DNA from 2 places in the Amycolatopsis echigonensis genome. Region 1 is predicted to be linked to the other one. Evidence: riboswitches for the same ligand, from Rfam matches in the RefSeq annotation. Region 1 holds a riboswitch; the other holds the start of a gene.
What was found. A riboswitch is a leader RNA that binds a small molecule or an ion and turns the genes downstream of it on or off. The one in region 1 is predicted to bind S-adenosylmethionine.
Positions count from the first base shown of each region.

Region 2: it holds a riboswitch for S-adenosylmethionine, as region 1 does, so the genes downstream of both, thrC (threonine synthase) here and ATK30_RS24765 (methionine ABC transporter ATP-binding protein) in region 1, are expected to answer to the same signal.

Region 1 covers NZ_PJMY01000003.1:4,135,611-4,142,513, reverse strand. The annotation lists gene ATK30_RS24780 (ABC-F family ATP-binding cassette domain-containing protein) at 1-749, opposite strand, end outside; gene ATK30_RS24775 (4-(cytidine 5'-diphospho)-2-C-methyl-D-erythritol kinase) at 788-1,756, opposite strand; gene ATK30_RS24770 (hypothetical protein) at 1,878-2,354, shown strand; gene ATK30_RS24765 (methionine ABC transporter ATP-binding protein) at 2,461-3,474, opposite strand; SAM riboswitch class I at 3,690-3,780, opposite strand; gene rsmA (16S rRNA (adenine(1518)-N(6)/adenine(1519)-N(6))-dimethyltransferase RsmA) at 4,436-5,278, opposite strand; gene ATK30_RS24755 (resuscitation-promoting factor) at 5,377-6,765, opposite strand.
Region 2 covers NZ_PJMY01000002.1:366,240-373,142, reverse strand. The annotation lists gene ATK30_RS03365 (DMT family transporter) at 1-233, opposite strand, end outside; gene rpsT (30S ribosomal protein S20) at 649-909, shown strand; gene holA (DNA polymerase III subunit delta) at 1,126-2,097, opposite strand; SAM riboswitch class I at 2,229-2,362, shown strand; gene thrC (threonine synthase) at 2,376-3,641, shown strand; gene ATK30_RS03345 (ComEC/Rec2 family competence protein) at 3,666-6,044, opposite strand; gene ATK30_RS03340 (ComEA family DNA-binding protein) at 6,041-6,903, opposite strand, start outside.

The DNA.
Region 1 (6,903 bases):
CGCGGCTTCGAGGAACGCGCCTGCGGGCCGCGCCGCAGCCACGCCAATTCCTTGCGCGCCAGGTTCTGCCGCTTCTCCTCCGCGGTCGCGGCGAGGCGGGCCCGTTCGGCGCGCGCGAAAATCCAGTCGGCGTAACCGCCTTCGTACTGCTCGACCCTGCCGTTCGCGACCTCCCACGTGAGGCTCGCGACGGTGTCGAGGAACCACCGGTCGTGCGTCACGACCACGACCGCGATCCGGCGGCCCAGCAGATGGTCGGCGAGCCAGCGAACGCCTTCGACGTCAAGGTGGTTAGTGGGCTCGTCGAGCACCACCAGGTCGAGTTCGCCGGTGAGCGCGGCGGCCAGTGCGACGCGACGGCGTTCGCCACCGGACAGGTTCGCGGTCGGGGTGTCGAGGCCGATCGCGGTGATGCCCAGACCGTCCACAATAGACCGGACGCGCGCGTCGGCGGCCCATTCGTGCTCGGCTCCGTAGCGCTGCAGCACCACATCGCCGACCGTGCTGCCCGTTGGCAGTTCGGTGCGCTGGGTGACGACGGCCATCCTCAGGTCGCGCACCTGGCTCACCCGGCCGGAATCCGGCTCGCTCAGTCCGGAAAGGACTTCGAGCAGCGTCGTCTTGCCGCCGCCGTTGAGCCCGACGACACCGATTCGCTGCCCCTCGGCGATGCCGAGGGAAACGTTGTCCAGCAACGGCTTCACGCCGTAGGACTTGCTCACCGATTCCAGGTTGACCAGGTTGGCCATCCGGATCCTTTCCACTGTGGACTGTTGATTCAAGCTTTTCAGGCGTGCACGCGCGGCGGCGCGTTGCGCGGCGCGTCGTCGCCGCCGACCACCCGGGCCCCGGGCACCGGGCCGTGCGCGACCCGCACCGTGCGGCAGACTCCCGCGCCGGACAGCTCAGCGGCCACCTCGACCGCGGTCTCCGCGTCGGAGCACAGGAACGCGCAGGTCGGCCCGGAGCCGGACACGCATCCGGCCAGCGCGCCCGCGTTCACCCCAGCGCGCAGCGTGCGGCGCAGGCCGGGCCGCAGCGACACCGCGGCCGCCTGCAAGTCATTGCCGAGCAACAGGGCGAGTTGGCGAGGATCACCCGACGCGAGCGCCTCCACGACCGGCGTGTGCGATCCGATCCGCGGCGGTTTGCCGTCGGCGCGCAGCCGGTCGAGTTCACCGAACACTTTGGGCGTGGACAGACCTTCCTCGTCGAAGGCCAGCACCCAATGGAACGTGTGCCGCGCGAGCACCGGCACGAGCTGCTCACCCCGGCCGGTGCCGAGCGCAGTGCCGCCGTACAGCGCAAAGGGCACGTCGCTGCCCAGCCGTCCGGCGACGGTGGCCAGCTCGTCGCGCGTGACGTCGAGCTTCCACAGCGACGAGAGCCCGACCAGCGCCGCCGCCGCGTCCGCGCTCCCGCCCGCCATGCCGCCGGCGACCGGAATGCCCTTGCGCAGCACGATTCGCACCTTCGGCTCGTCCGCGTCCGGCCGTCCGGCGTAGGAGGCCAGTTCGCGAGCCGCGCGCCAGGCGAGATTGGCGCCGTCGGTGGGCACCGTGCGCTCCCCCTCGCCGTACACCTCGAGCCCGGGCTCGTCGGCGGCCGCGACGGTCACCTCGTCGGTGAGCGAAAGCGCCTGGAAGACGGTGACCAGCTCGTGGAACCCGTCCGCCCGCAGGTCGCCGACGGCCAGGTGCAGGTTGACCTTGGCCGGGACCCGGACGGTGACTGGTGGAGGAACGACGGCGAGCACCCGTCCAGCCTACGTGGCTGCGCCGCGCCAGGTCCCGCCAGGAGAAAACGTCGGCGCAGAAGTTCCCCCAGTCGTCGTCCGGGAGTGGTCAGGCGGACTAGTTTGGAACTACTTTGGAACTATGCGCGCTCCGGAGGTCAACCTGTCCGAGCTGTCCCTGCACCCCCGCCGGGTCGTCGAACAGCTCGAAGGTTCGCCGAGCCGTTCGGTCCGGATTCGCCGACGGGAGAAGGACAAACCCGATCTGGTCCTGGTCACCGCCGACCGCGCCGAGCAGGCAGCGGCCGGGTTTTCGGCGACCGTCACGCTCCTCGTGGAGCTGATGCGCCGCAGCAACGAGACGGCCGCGCTCGCCGCCGAGGCGCTGCCCGCCGCGTTCCCGTGGGCGCGGTACCTGTCGGCGGACGAGGTGCGGACGTTCGCCGGCGAACTGGCCGAAACCCTGGAGCGAGCCGAATCGCTCGGCAACCCGGCACCGTTCGCCACCCTCGTGGCCACGTGGAAGCAGACCGCCGAGGCGCACGCGGATCCGGAGCTCGCGGAGATCCTCCGCCGCAACGACCACAATGGACAGACTTCAGGACGGTTGTCCCAATAGTCCGGCCGGGTGACCCAATTTCTGGGGCGGCGCGTCCCGCGGATACGGCGAGGGCCGCCCCAACTGGTTGGAGCGGCCCTCGAAAAACGGTTCGGCGAAAGGGAAATCAGGCAGCGACCACGCTCTGCGGTCCGCGAACCGGCTGGCTCACGTGCGCGCCCCGGTCGGAGATCCAGGACAGCGCGGCGTCGGCCCGCTCGCCGCGGACACCGAGACGGAAGCGGGCGATCGGGGTGTCCCCGATGCGGGTGAGACCGCCGCCGATGGTGGCGAGTTCCACGTCGAAGCGGCTGGCCGCCTCGGGCAGCAACGCGCCCACCGACGCGAAACCGATCAGGACGACGTCGACCGAGCGGTCGTACTTCGCGGATTGGGCGCGCGACGTCTCGATCGACGGCAGCACCGCCTGCGCGGTCCAGCTGTCCGGCGTCGAGATCAGGTCAAGCACCGTGCCGCGCTCGACGATCGCGCCGTTGTCGAGCACCGCGACGTCGTCGCAGACCCGGCGGACGACGTCCGCGTCCGGCGTGGTGACGACGACCGTCACGCCCAGCTCGGCCCGTGCCCGGTCGAGCACGGCGAGCACCGCGCCGGCCTCCTCGGCGGCGACCCCGGCGGTCGGGTCGTCGGCGAGCAGCACGGCCGGTCCGGCCGCGAGCGCCTTCGCGACCGCGACCCGGCGAAGCTGGCCGTCGGTGAGTTCTTCCGGCTTCTGTGCGGCGCGGGCGGTGAGGCCGACCAGGTCGAGCAGCGAGCCGACCCGGCTGCGCCGCTGCGGGCCGTCGACGCCCAGCTGCTCCAGCGGGCTGGCGATGTTGCCGGCGATGGTGCGCTCGGCGATCAGCTCCGGCTTGGTCCCGACGACCCCCAGCTGGCGGCGGATCTCCCGCAGCCGCTTGCCGTCGAGCGTCGCGGTATTGAGGCCGTCGAGCCGCACGACGCCGCGGTCGGGACGCTCCTGCAGCGCGATGCAGCGGGCGAGGGTCGACTTGCCGGAACCGGACGGACCCACGACCCCGAACAGCGAGCCGGCTTGCACGTCAACGCTCACGTCGCGCAGCGCGGCGACCCGGTTTCCGTGGAAGGGAAAGGACTTGGACACGTTTTCGACAGTGATCACGAAAGGGCTCCAGGCAAACGAGGCGCGGCGCCGTTTCCGGGCGCGCCAGGCGTCATCGAATTACCGTCCACAGTGGACGGCGCAAGAAAGTGCGGAAAAAACGATCAGGCGATGACCATGGAGCGTCGACACGCACATACCGAGCGGCGACCTTCGTCGACTACGCGCCGGCGGGTCAGCAGGAGCGGGCGGGTGACCCTCTTCATCGAAAACAGCCTCCATCGGTCCTGGCGGTAGCACCTGCCCTGCGGAGGGTGGTTGCTGCGACTTCGGCGAGCCAGGTCTCTCAGTCGCTCGGGATGGACGCTTTCGAGTAAAGCCGATCCCATTGGCTGAACGCAAGCGCGTTGGTGCAGATCACACGTCTGGTGGTGCCCGCATGCCGGGACACCCGTCCTGTAGCGCGAAACCCGGAACCTCGGTCGCCGAACAGTGCCTCGACCTGCGAAACGCTCGTGACGACTGGCGTTCGCGAACTAGTTCGTTCCACTGTGGACGATCAAGGATCTTTATGGAACAAGACTTTTTTCGTTGTCAAGGGCGCTTCGCTCCCAGGCCTCGGCGCTCGGCTCGGCGGGTCCACGGCCGGGTCGAGATAGGTCACCGGAGCGAAGCACCTCCGGTCGCGCCGCGGAACAATCGGGAGCGGGGAGCACGCGGACTCCCCCGAATGCCGCGGGCCGGACGAGCCGCTCGTCACAGCTTCCACCGCGCTCACGCCATGACCGAGAGTAGTGGCGCGGCCCCGAATCGCCCACGATCAGCGATGACGCAAACCCAGCTCCCGATCGCGGAATACCCGCCGCGCTCCCGCCGTTGAACAGCGAAAACGAGCTCGACTGGCGAAGGTGTACCGCGATGGGGGAGGTGCTCGCCACGCCTGCGAAGGAGCGCGAGGGAGAAGGCGGACCAGCGACGGTACTGGGGAACCCAGCGTCGTCGTCGCGGCAGGGGTTCCTGCTCAGTTTCCGGCAGCCGCGATCCGGGCGAACGCGTGCACGTCCAGCTGCTCCCCGCGCGTCTTCGGATCGATCCCCGCCTGCGCGAGCAGCTCGCCAGCCCGCTCGGCGGAACCGGCCCACCCGGCCAAAGCCGCCCGCAATGTCTTGCGCCGCTGAGAGAACGCCGCGTCGACCACAGCGAACAGCCGCGCGCGATCCACGCCGGACACCGGGTCAGTCCGGGTGAACGACACCAGCGCGGAATCGACGTTCGGCACCGGCCAGAACACCGCACGCGGCACCGCGGCGACCTTGCGCGCCGGGCCGTACCAAGCGAGCTTCACGCTCGGCACGCCATAGGTGCGGCTGCCCGGTCCGGCAGCCATCCGGTCGGCGACCTCGGTCTGGACCATCACGAGCCCGCCGCGCAGCGACGGCAGTTCGGCCAGCAGGTGCAGCACCACCGGCACCGCGACGTTGTACGGGAGGTTCGCCACGATCGACACCGGCTCCGCAGGCAGATCGGCGGCCCGCACCCGCAGCGCGTCAGCTCCGACGACGGTCAGCCGGTCCGCTGCCTCCGGCGCGCGCTCGGCCACGGTGCGCGGCAGGCGGGCGGCGAGTACCGGGTCGATCTCCACAGCGATGACCTGAGCGCCCGCGGCGAGCAGCCCCAACGTCAGCGAGCCGAGCCCGGGCCCGACCTCCAGGACGACGTCCCCCGGCCGCGCGCCGCCGAGTTCGACGATGCGGCGGACCGTGTTGGGGTCGTGCACGAAGTTCTGCCCGAGCTTCTTCGTGGGCCGGACGTCGAGTTCGTCGGCCAGCCCGCGGATTTCGGCGGGTCCCAGCAGTTCCACCACCGGACGAGCCTACCCAGCGCCGCCCGCGACCCTGCTCGCGGCACGAAAAAGCCGGTGGCCGCGGGCACGAAGCCCACGACCACCGGCGGAAAATTCGGTCAGGCGCGCTGGCCGCAGACCGGCCAGGCGCTGTAGCTGCCGCCACGAGCGTCGCGGACCTTCTCGGCCACCGCGATCTGCTGCTCCCGGCTCGCCTGGTTCGGCAGGGACGCGTACTGGTCGCCGCCGTAGGCGTCCCAGGTCTGCTTGTCGAACTGGAGGCCGCCGTAGTAGCCGTTGCCGGAGTTGATGGCCCAGTTGCCGCCCGACTCGCACTGCGCGATGCGGTCCCACGCGGACCCGTCGCCGATCGCCGGCTGCGGCGGCTGCTTGGTGCCGACCTTGATGATCTTGGCCTTGGCCTCGACCAGGGTCTTCTCCGAGACCTGCTCGCGAGAGATCTCTTCGCCGTTGCGCTTGGTGACCTTGTAGGTCACCAGCTTCTTGCCCGGCGTGCCCGGGTCCTCGACGCTCTGCTGGCCCTGCAGCTGCGTCGGGTCGTCGACCTTCTGCACCTCGGGGTCGATGGTCTCTTCCTGGTTGACCATCGACACGCCCATGCGGCTGACGTGGACCTCGGCGCCGTTCTTCAGGCTGACGTCGAGGCCGCCCTCGATCGCGTCGTCCGGGCCCAGGTTCAGCTTCAGGTCGGAGACGAGCTCCTTGGTGGTCACCGCGTTGGTGCTCACCTGGCGCGGCGCGTTGGTGCCGTCGAAAAGCGTGATGTGCTTGAGGGTCTTGACCTGGACGGTGGAGCCCTCGAGCGGCAGTTCGCCGGACGACGGCATCGACGTCCACGCGCCCTGCGAAAGCATGCTGCCCATGCCGAGCTGGTTCATGGCCTCGCCGAGCGTGGTCGCCCGGACCCAGGAGGGCCGCGACACGCCGTCCACGACGAGGTTCAGCTGACGGCCGCGCTCGAGCTTGATGACGCCGCCGTCGCCGACCTCCGCCTGCGGAGAGGGCGAAAGCGCGTCGTGCTCGCCGACCGACAGGCCCGCGTCCTTGAGCACCTCGCCGACGGTGCCGCCGTAGCTGTGCACGGTCTGCTGGTGGCCGTCGACGTCGACGGTGATGCTCTTGTTCATCGCGAGCGCCGCCGCGCCGCCACCGCCGACGGTGACCAGCAGCGAGAGCACGGCGCCCTTGAGGAAGCGGCGCTTCCAGGTCTTGGTCGCCTCGCGCAGCCCTTCCTCGACCGCGGCCTTCTTGGCCTGCGGGGAGGCGGTGCGGTCCTGCTCGACCTCGTCCGGGAGGACGAGCGGCGGAAGCATCGTGGTTTCCGCGTTGATGAGGCGGATCAGCTCGTCGACGTCGACGTCGATTTCCGACATCAGAGCGTCGGCGTCCGGGCCGAGCGCGGCGAGCACGTCCTGCTCGGTCACGCGGAGCTCGTCGGAGAAGTCAAGCTGCCCGTAGGCGGTGTCCTCGAGCTCGCGGTCGAGCACGGCCACCGAGGACTCGGAGGAGGAGAAATACGCCGAACCCGCGTCAAGACGCGAGTCATCCTGCCGACTACCAGTCACCGGGTCGTTCCCTTTCCCAAGACACCGCGCGATCGTCGCGCGTCGTCCTTCGTTCGCGAC
Region 2 (6,903 bases), on a different contig from region 1:
TAGACCACGTGCAGCACCGCGGTGACCAGCGCGGCGAGCAGCCAAGTCCACTGTGGACGTTCGGGTTCGACGGCCAGCGCGACCGCGATCACCGGGAGCATCCCGATCGCCGAAACCGTGTAGTACAGCCAGACGAACCGCGGACCGCCGCCGGAAACCCGTTTGGCGGCGAGGTTCCACGCGGCGTGCACGACCGCGGCGACGAGGACCATGGCGAGGGCAGTGGTGTTCATCCGGACCCTTTCAGGTTTTCAGCGCACGCTGAAGACCGGGTCCTCCAGGCTTTTGTCCCGTCAGATGAACGGCGGGGCTCGGTGTCCCGCCGAAGGTGCCGCTCGGACCAGGCCCGCCCGCCCTCGTTGTCTGCGCGACCCGCCGTGCGGGACCACGGGCAGGCGACGGAACCCTAGGCACTACCGAAGCCCACCGTAACCGAGCCGGAGCCGGGATGCCGGGCGATCGCGGGCACCAGGGCCCCGCCGGACGCCTCGCCGGGGGCCTCTCCAGCGCCGCGAGCAGGGCTGTTAAGATTTTCGACTGTTGCCGTGCGGCATTCCGTCAGGGAGGAAACCCGGCAGTCCCTCGGGACTGGTCCGGAGCCACACGAACGCGGCAGCGACCTTCACCGAGTGAAAGAGGAACGCCTCCATGGCCAACATCAAGTCGCAGGTCAAGCGCATCACGACGAACGAGAAGGCGCGGCAGCGCAACCTGGCGATCCGGTCCTCGGTGAAGACCGCGATCCGCAAGTTCCGCGAGGCCGCCGAAGCCGGTGACAAGGACAAGGCCCTCGAACTGCAGCGCGACGCCGCTCGCAAGCTCGACAAGGCCGTCACCAAGGGCGTCATCCACGCCAACCAGGCCGCGAACAAGAAGTCGGCTCTCGCGAAGCGCGCGAACCAGCTCTGAGCGCAGTCTTTCCGGAAGGCCCGGCGGCTTCGGCTGCCGGGCCTTTTCCGTGTCCTGGATCGTGGGCCGGTTCAGTCGTTCGGGGCGGCACCGGCTGAACGCAGGGCTCGGCGCCAGTCATGGCCGCAGCCGCCCCGCGCAGCGGTCGCCGGGACATTCGGCACGCAGCGGTTCGAGCGGCCGACGCTCGGCTGAGGCAGTCGCCTGACTAGGACGTCAGCGGTCTCCCTTGGCCGCGACCACGTCGAGGACCGCGCGCTGCAGGGCATAGTTCGAATCGGCCGCCGCGCCCTTGACCTCGGCGTTCAGCCGCGCCACGACGCGCATCGCGGTCGCCAGGCCGTCCTGTCCCCAGCCGCGGGCCTGGCCTTGCGCCTTGCGGATCTTCCACGGCGGCATGCCCAGTTCGCCCGCCATCTGGTTCGGGTTGCCGCGACCGGCCGCGGACACGCGAGCGATCGTGCGGACCGCGTCGGCGAGCGCGTCGGCCACCAGCACGTGCGGGACGCCCAGCTGCATCGCCCACTGCAGCGACTCCATCGCGGCGGCCCGGTCGCCCGCGACGGCTTTCTCCGCGACCGCGAAGCCGGTCACGTCGGCGCGTCCGGTGTGGTAGCGGCGGACTGCCTGCTCGTCGACGACTCCCCCGGTGTCGGCGACCAGCTGCGTCGCCGCCGAGGACAGTTCGCGCAGGTCCGAGCCGACCGAGTCGAGCAGCGCCATCAGGCCCCCGGCGTCGATCTTGCCGCCCGCGCGGCGCACCTCGTTGCGGACGAACGACTCGCGCTCGGCGGGCTTGGTGAGCTTCGGGCATTCGGTGATTTCCGCGCCCGCCTTTTTCAACGCGCCCGGGAGCGCCTTGGCGGCTTTGCTCCGCCCGCCGCCGCTGTGCACGACCACGAGGACGATGCCGTCGGCCGGTGCCTTCGCGTACGCCAGCACCGCGTCGGACAGTTCCTGCGAGATGTCCTGCGCCGACTCCAGAACGATCACGCGCCCCTCGGCGAACAGCGACGGGCTCACCAGCTCGGCCAGCACGGGCGGTGTGAGATCGGACACCCGCATCCGCGTGAGGTCAGCCGTCGGGTCCGCGGCCCTGGCCGCGTCGAGGGAAGCTCGCACAGCCCGTTCGATGAGCAGTTCTTCCTCGCCCGTGACGAGGTGCAGCGGCGCGGGTGCGGTGGTCACCCGGCCATCTTCTCACCCGGCCGCCGGGCCGCCCGCTCCGGTGATGTGGGCCGCCTCCATGGCATGAGCTGATCGCGATGTCGTACGGTGTAGCCGAGGACGCGCCCGGCGGCGCTCCGACAACCGAATACCGCTCATCCAGAGGGGCAGAGGGAACGGCCCGACGAAGCCCCGGCAACCGGCGTACAGCCTGTCATCCCGCGATCGCGGGGTAGCTGACGACCACGGTGCCAATTCCGGCCCGCTTCGGCGGGGCAGATGAGGAAAGGAACCTCGCGATGACTGCAGCCCTCAGCGCCACCTCCGCCAACAAGACGATCGACCTCGGTCCGGCCGTCGAACTGGTGTCGAAGGAAGAAGGGCACCGGCAGCCGCTCGCTCCGGAATTCGTCTCCGTCGAAGACTTCTCGCCCCTCGAGGTCGCCTACGACTTCGGCCGCGTCCGCCGCGAGGACATCGAGGCGGGCCCGCGCAACATCTGGCGTTACAAGCGACTCCTTCCCGTCCCCTCGAACGTCGAGGAGATCCCGAACACCGAACCCGGCTGTACCCGGCTCGTGCGCGCCGACCGGCTCGCGAAGGAGCTCGGCCTCAAGAGCGTCTGGGTCAAGGACGACACCGGGAACCCGACGCACTCGTTCAAGGACCGCGTCGTCGCCGTCGCGCTCGCGGCCGCCCGCGAGTTCGGCTTCGAGGTCCTCGCTTGTCCGTCGACCGGCAACCTGGCCAACGCGACCGCCGCCGCGGCGGCCCGCGCCGGCTGGCGGTCGGTCGTGCTGATCCCGAAGAGCCTCGAGCGCGCGAAGATCCTCACCACCGCGGTCTACGACGGCGACCTGATCGCCGTCGACGGCAACTACGACGACGTGAACCGGCTCGCCACCGAACTGGCCGCCGAGCACCCGAAGTGGGCGTTCGTGAACGTCAACGTCCGCCCGTACTACTCCGAGGGCTCGAAGACGCTCGCCTTCGAGGTCGCCGAGCAGCTCGGCTGGCGCCTCCCCGAGCAGATCGTCGTGCCGATCGCCTCCGGTTCCCAGCTCACCAAGGTGGACAAGGGTTTCCGCGAGCTGGGCCAGCTCGGTCTCGTGGACGCCAGCCCGTACAAGGTGTTCGGCGCACAGGCCACCGGCTGCTCGCCGGTCTCCACCGCGTACCGCAACGGCCACGACGTGGTCCAGCCGGTCAAGCCGGACACCATCGCCCGCTCGCTCGCGATCGGCAACCCGGCCGACGGCCCGTACGTGCTCGACGTGGTCAACCGCACCGGCGGCGCGATCGAGGACGTCACCGACGAAGAGGTCGTCGAAGGCATCCGGCTGCTCGCGCGCACCGAAGGCATCTTCACCGAGACCGCGGGCGGCGTCACCGTGGCGACCGCGAAGAAGCTCGTCGAAACCGGCAAGCTCGACCCGGACGCCGAAACCGTCCTCCTCATCACCGGCGACGGCCTCAAGACCCTCGACGCGGTCGAGAACCACGTCGGCCCGAAGGCCACCGTGCCGCCGTCCGCCGAAGCCGTCGCCAAGGCGCTCGGCTACTGACGCACCGGCCCGGGGTCCGCCGCACTACCGCGGCGGACCCCGCGGCTCGCCCCGGCGCGCGACCGCCGATCCGCTTCCTCCAGGCAGGACGGCGGTGTCCCCGTCCACGTCGGTGCGGGTGACCAGCACTCCCATCGTGCCGAGAACGTCCACTGTGGACTTGCTCGGATGTCCGTATCCGTTGCCCGCGCCGACACTGATCAACGCCGTACGCGGCCGCACCGCCGCGAGGAACTGCGGCAGCGAATACCGCGAACCGTGATGCGGCACCTTCAAGACGTCAGCCCGCAGGTCCACACCCTCGGCGAGAAGATCCGCCTGCGCGGCCAGTTCGACGTCCCCGGTCAGCAAAACCCGGCCAGCCGAGGTTTCGGCGCGCAGGACCACGGAACTGTTGTTGATCATCGTGCCGTCCTGCAGAGCGGGTGCGCGAGTGGTGGCGTAACGCGGACCGAGCACCTCCAGCGACAGCCCCGGCCACTCCAGCCGTTGCCCCTCGCTCAATTGCGCTAGCGGCACGCCTCGACGCCGCGCTTCGCCGGACACCGACTGCCACGCCCATGCCGGAGCACGTCCTGGACCGACCGCGATCGCGCCGACTGCCCGGCCGTCGAATACCGAGGCAAGGCCGCCGATGTGGTCCGCGTGCAGGTGACTCAGCACGAGCAACGGCACCCGATCGACGCCCAGCCTCCGCAGGCATTCGTCGACCGGCCCCGGCTCCGGCCCGGTGTCGACGACCACGGCCCGTCCGGGTTCGGCGGTAGCCAGGACGACCGCATCTCCTTGTCCGACATCGCATTCCACCATCGCCCAGCCGTCCGGCGGCCAGCCAGGAGCCAGGACTTTGGCCGGCACGACCGTCAGCAGCATAACGACCAATCCGATCGCCACCAGCAGCCGGAGCCGGCGAAACCGCGCCGCCACGACGATTACGACCAGCAGGACAGCCGCGCATAGTCCGCCCCACCAGCCACCCGGCCAGGAGAGCGCCGCGCCAGGCGCTCTCGCGCCGTGCCGGGCGACGGTGATCAGCCACCGGGCCTCCGGATCTGCCACCTGGATCAGCAGATGCCCCGCACCTGGCCACCATGGCCCGACGACGGTTGCCAGCACTCCCAGCACGGTCACCGGCGCGACCACCGGTGCCGCGAGGACATTGGTGACAACTGAGACGATGCTGACCGTTCCCGCCATCCCGGCGATGACTGGCGCGGTGACGACGAACGCGGCCAGCGGCACGGCGAGGCCTTCGGCGTAACCGGGAGGAACTCCCCTTCGTACCAGCGAATCCGCCCAGCGCGGCGCGAGCAGCACCAGGCCTGCCGTTGCGAGAACCGAAAGCGCGAAACCGAAATTTCCCGCCATAGTCGGGTCCCATGCCACCAGTACGCACACCGCGAAGGCCAACGCGGGCAACGCTGAACCACGCCGTCCGAGTGCCAGCGCGAGCAAGCCGATGCCGCCCATGACGCCAGCCCGCACGACGCTCGGTTCAGGACCGACCAGGACGAGGAAACCTGCCAAGCTGCTCCCAGCCGCTGCGGCGGAAAGTCTCGGTCCAGCACGGACCAATCGGCACAGCAGGAGGACGGCTCCGCCGATGATGACAAGGTTTCCGCCGCTCACTGCCATCAAGTGGGTGAGCCCGGAGGCCTTGAACTCCTCCTCGACTCGTTGCGGCAACGCGCTCGTGTCGCCGAGGACCAGTCCAGGCAGGAGGCCCGCTGGTTCCTCCGGCAGGATCGCGCACAGCGAATGCAAACTGTTCCGCAGGACTGCGGCGGCGCGCTGCCACCACGGTGCTGGCCCGACGTCGGCTGGCGCCGCGCGGACGGAGAGTACTGCGGCGGTCAACTCGCCGCCGCGTGCGGGCATGAGGCGACCGGACGTCGTAACTTCCTGGCCGGGCAGCAGGCCGCTCCATCCCGCGACCGGTGCCAGCAACAGCACCCTGCCGGTCGACTCGACGGGACGACCGTCCACTGTGGCCGTTGTGACTCGTGCGGGAATCGCCACCGATCGGGTACCTGCCTGCTGATCGGCGTAACCGGCTTGGTGGATCGGCCGTGGGCGCTCGCTGATCTCGACCCGCAGCGCCGCTGTGCCGCCATGTACGGCAGCGGATCCCAGCGGGTCGGCTGCCGCGTCGTGGATGCGCAGGGCGGTGGGTACTGCTGCCACGAGCCCTACCAGCAGCAGCGCTCCCCCGACACCGACATATCTGGTGCGGCCGCGCACCAGAAGCACAGTGGCGCAGATGATCGCTACCGCACCGACCAGGGTCGCGACCCACCAGCCAAGGTGCAGTCCGGCGAGGGTGGCCGCCCATCCGGCGACAGCAGCGGGGACGAGGCGGAAATCGTGGTCCCGCCGCGACTTTTCCTCGGTGTCCAGTTTCATCCGACGGTCACCTGCTCGCGGAGCTTTTCGAATTTGCTCTGGCCGATCCCGTCAACGTCGCGGAGTTGTTCGACGCTCGAGAATCCGCCGTGCTGGGTACGCCAGTCGGTGATGCGCCGCGCGGTGACCTCGCCGACGCCTGGGAGGCTGTCGAGTTGTTCGGCGGTCGCGGAGTTCAGGTCGATTTTGCTGGGCGCGGCTCCTGAGCCGACCGGTGCCGATTGGGCGGCTGGGACACCGACTGCCAACTGTTCGCCGTCGGTGAGTTTGCGGGCGAGGTTCAGCGCGGTCAGATCGACGCCGGGGTCGGCACCGCCGGCTGCGCGGAGGGCGTCGGCGACGCGGGAGCCCGACGGCACGGTGACGAGTCCTGGCGAACGTACGTGGCCGACTACGCTGATTACCAGGTTCTCGTTGGCTTTCGACGCGTGCGGCACTTGCGCCCGGGCGGTTGGGAGCGGCGGAGCGATCTCTGCTGCGGGTGAGCGGCCGAAGATTGCCAGGCCGCCAGCGATGACGGCGGTGGCGGCCAGCAAGGCCAGGGCGAAGATCATTCCTCGGCGGCCTAGGAAGCCGGTCAGGCCAGTTGAGCCGGGGAGCCAGCGGCGGGCCAGGCGGTGTTCGGTGTGTTCCGGCAGCCAGCTGCGGACCAGTTTGCCGCCGGGCAAGGGGCTTTCCGGTGGTTCGGGGTTGTCGGCAAGTGCGGACAGCCGGGCTTTGAGGCCCGTCGGCCGGGAGAGCGGCATACCGTCCGCGGCGGGTGCCACCTGGCCGTCCAGTAGCGGTGAACTGTCGGCAATTGCAGACAGCCGCGACTTCCGCCCCGTGGTGCGCGAGTCTGGTGCCCCGCCGTCCGCGC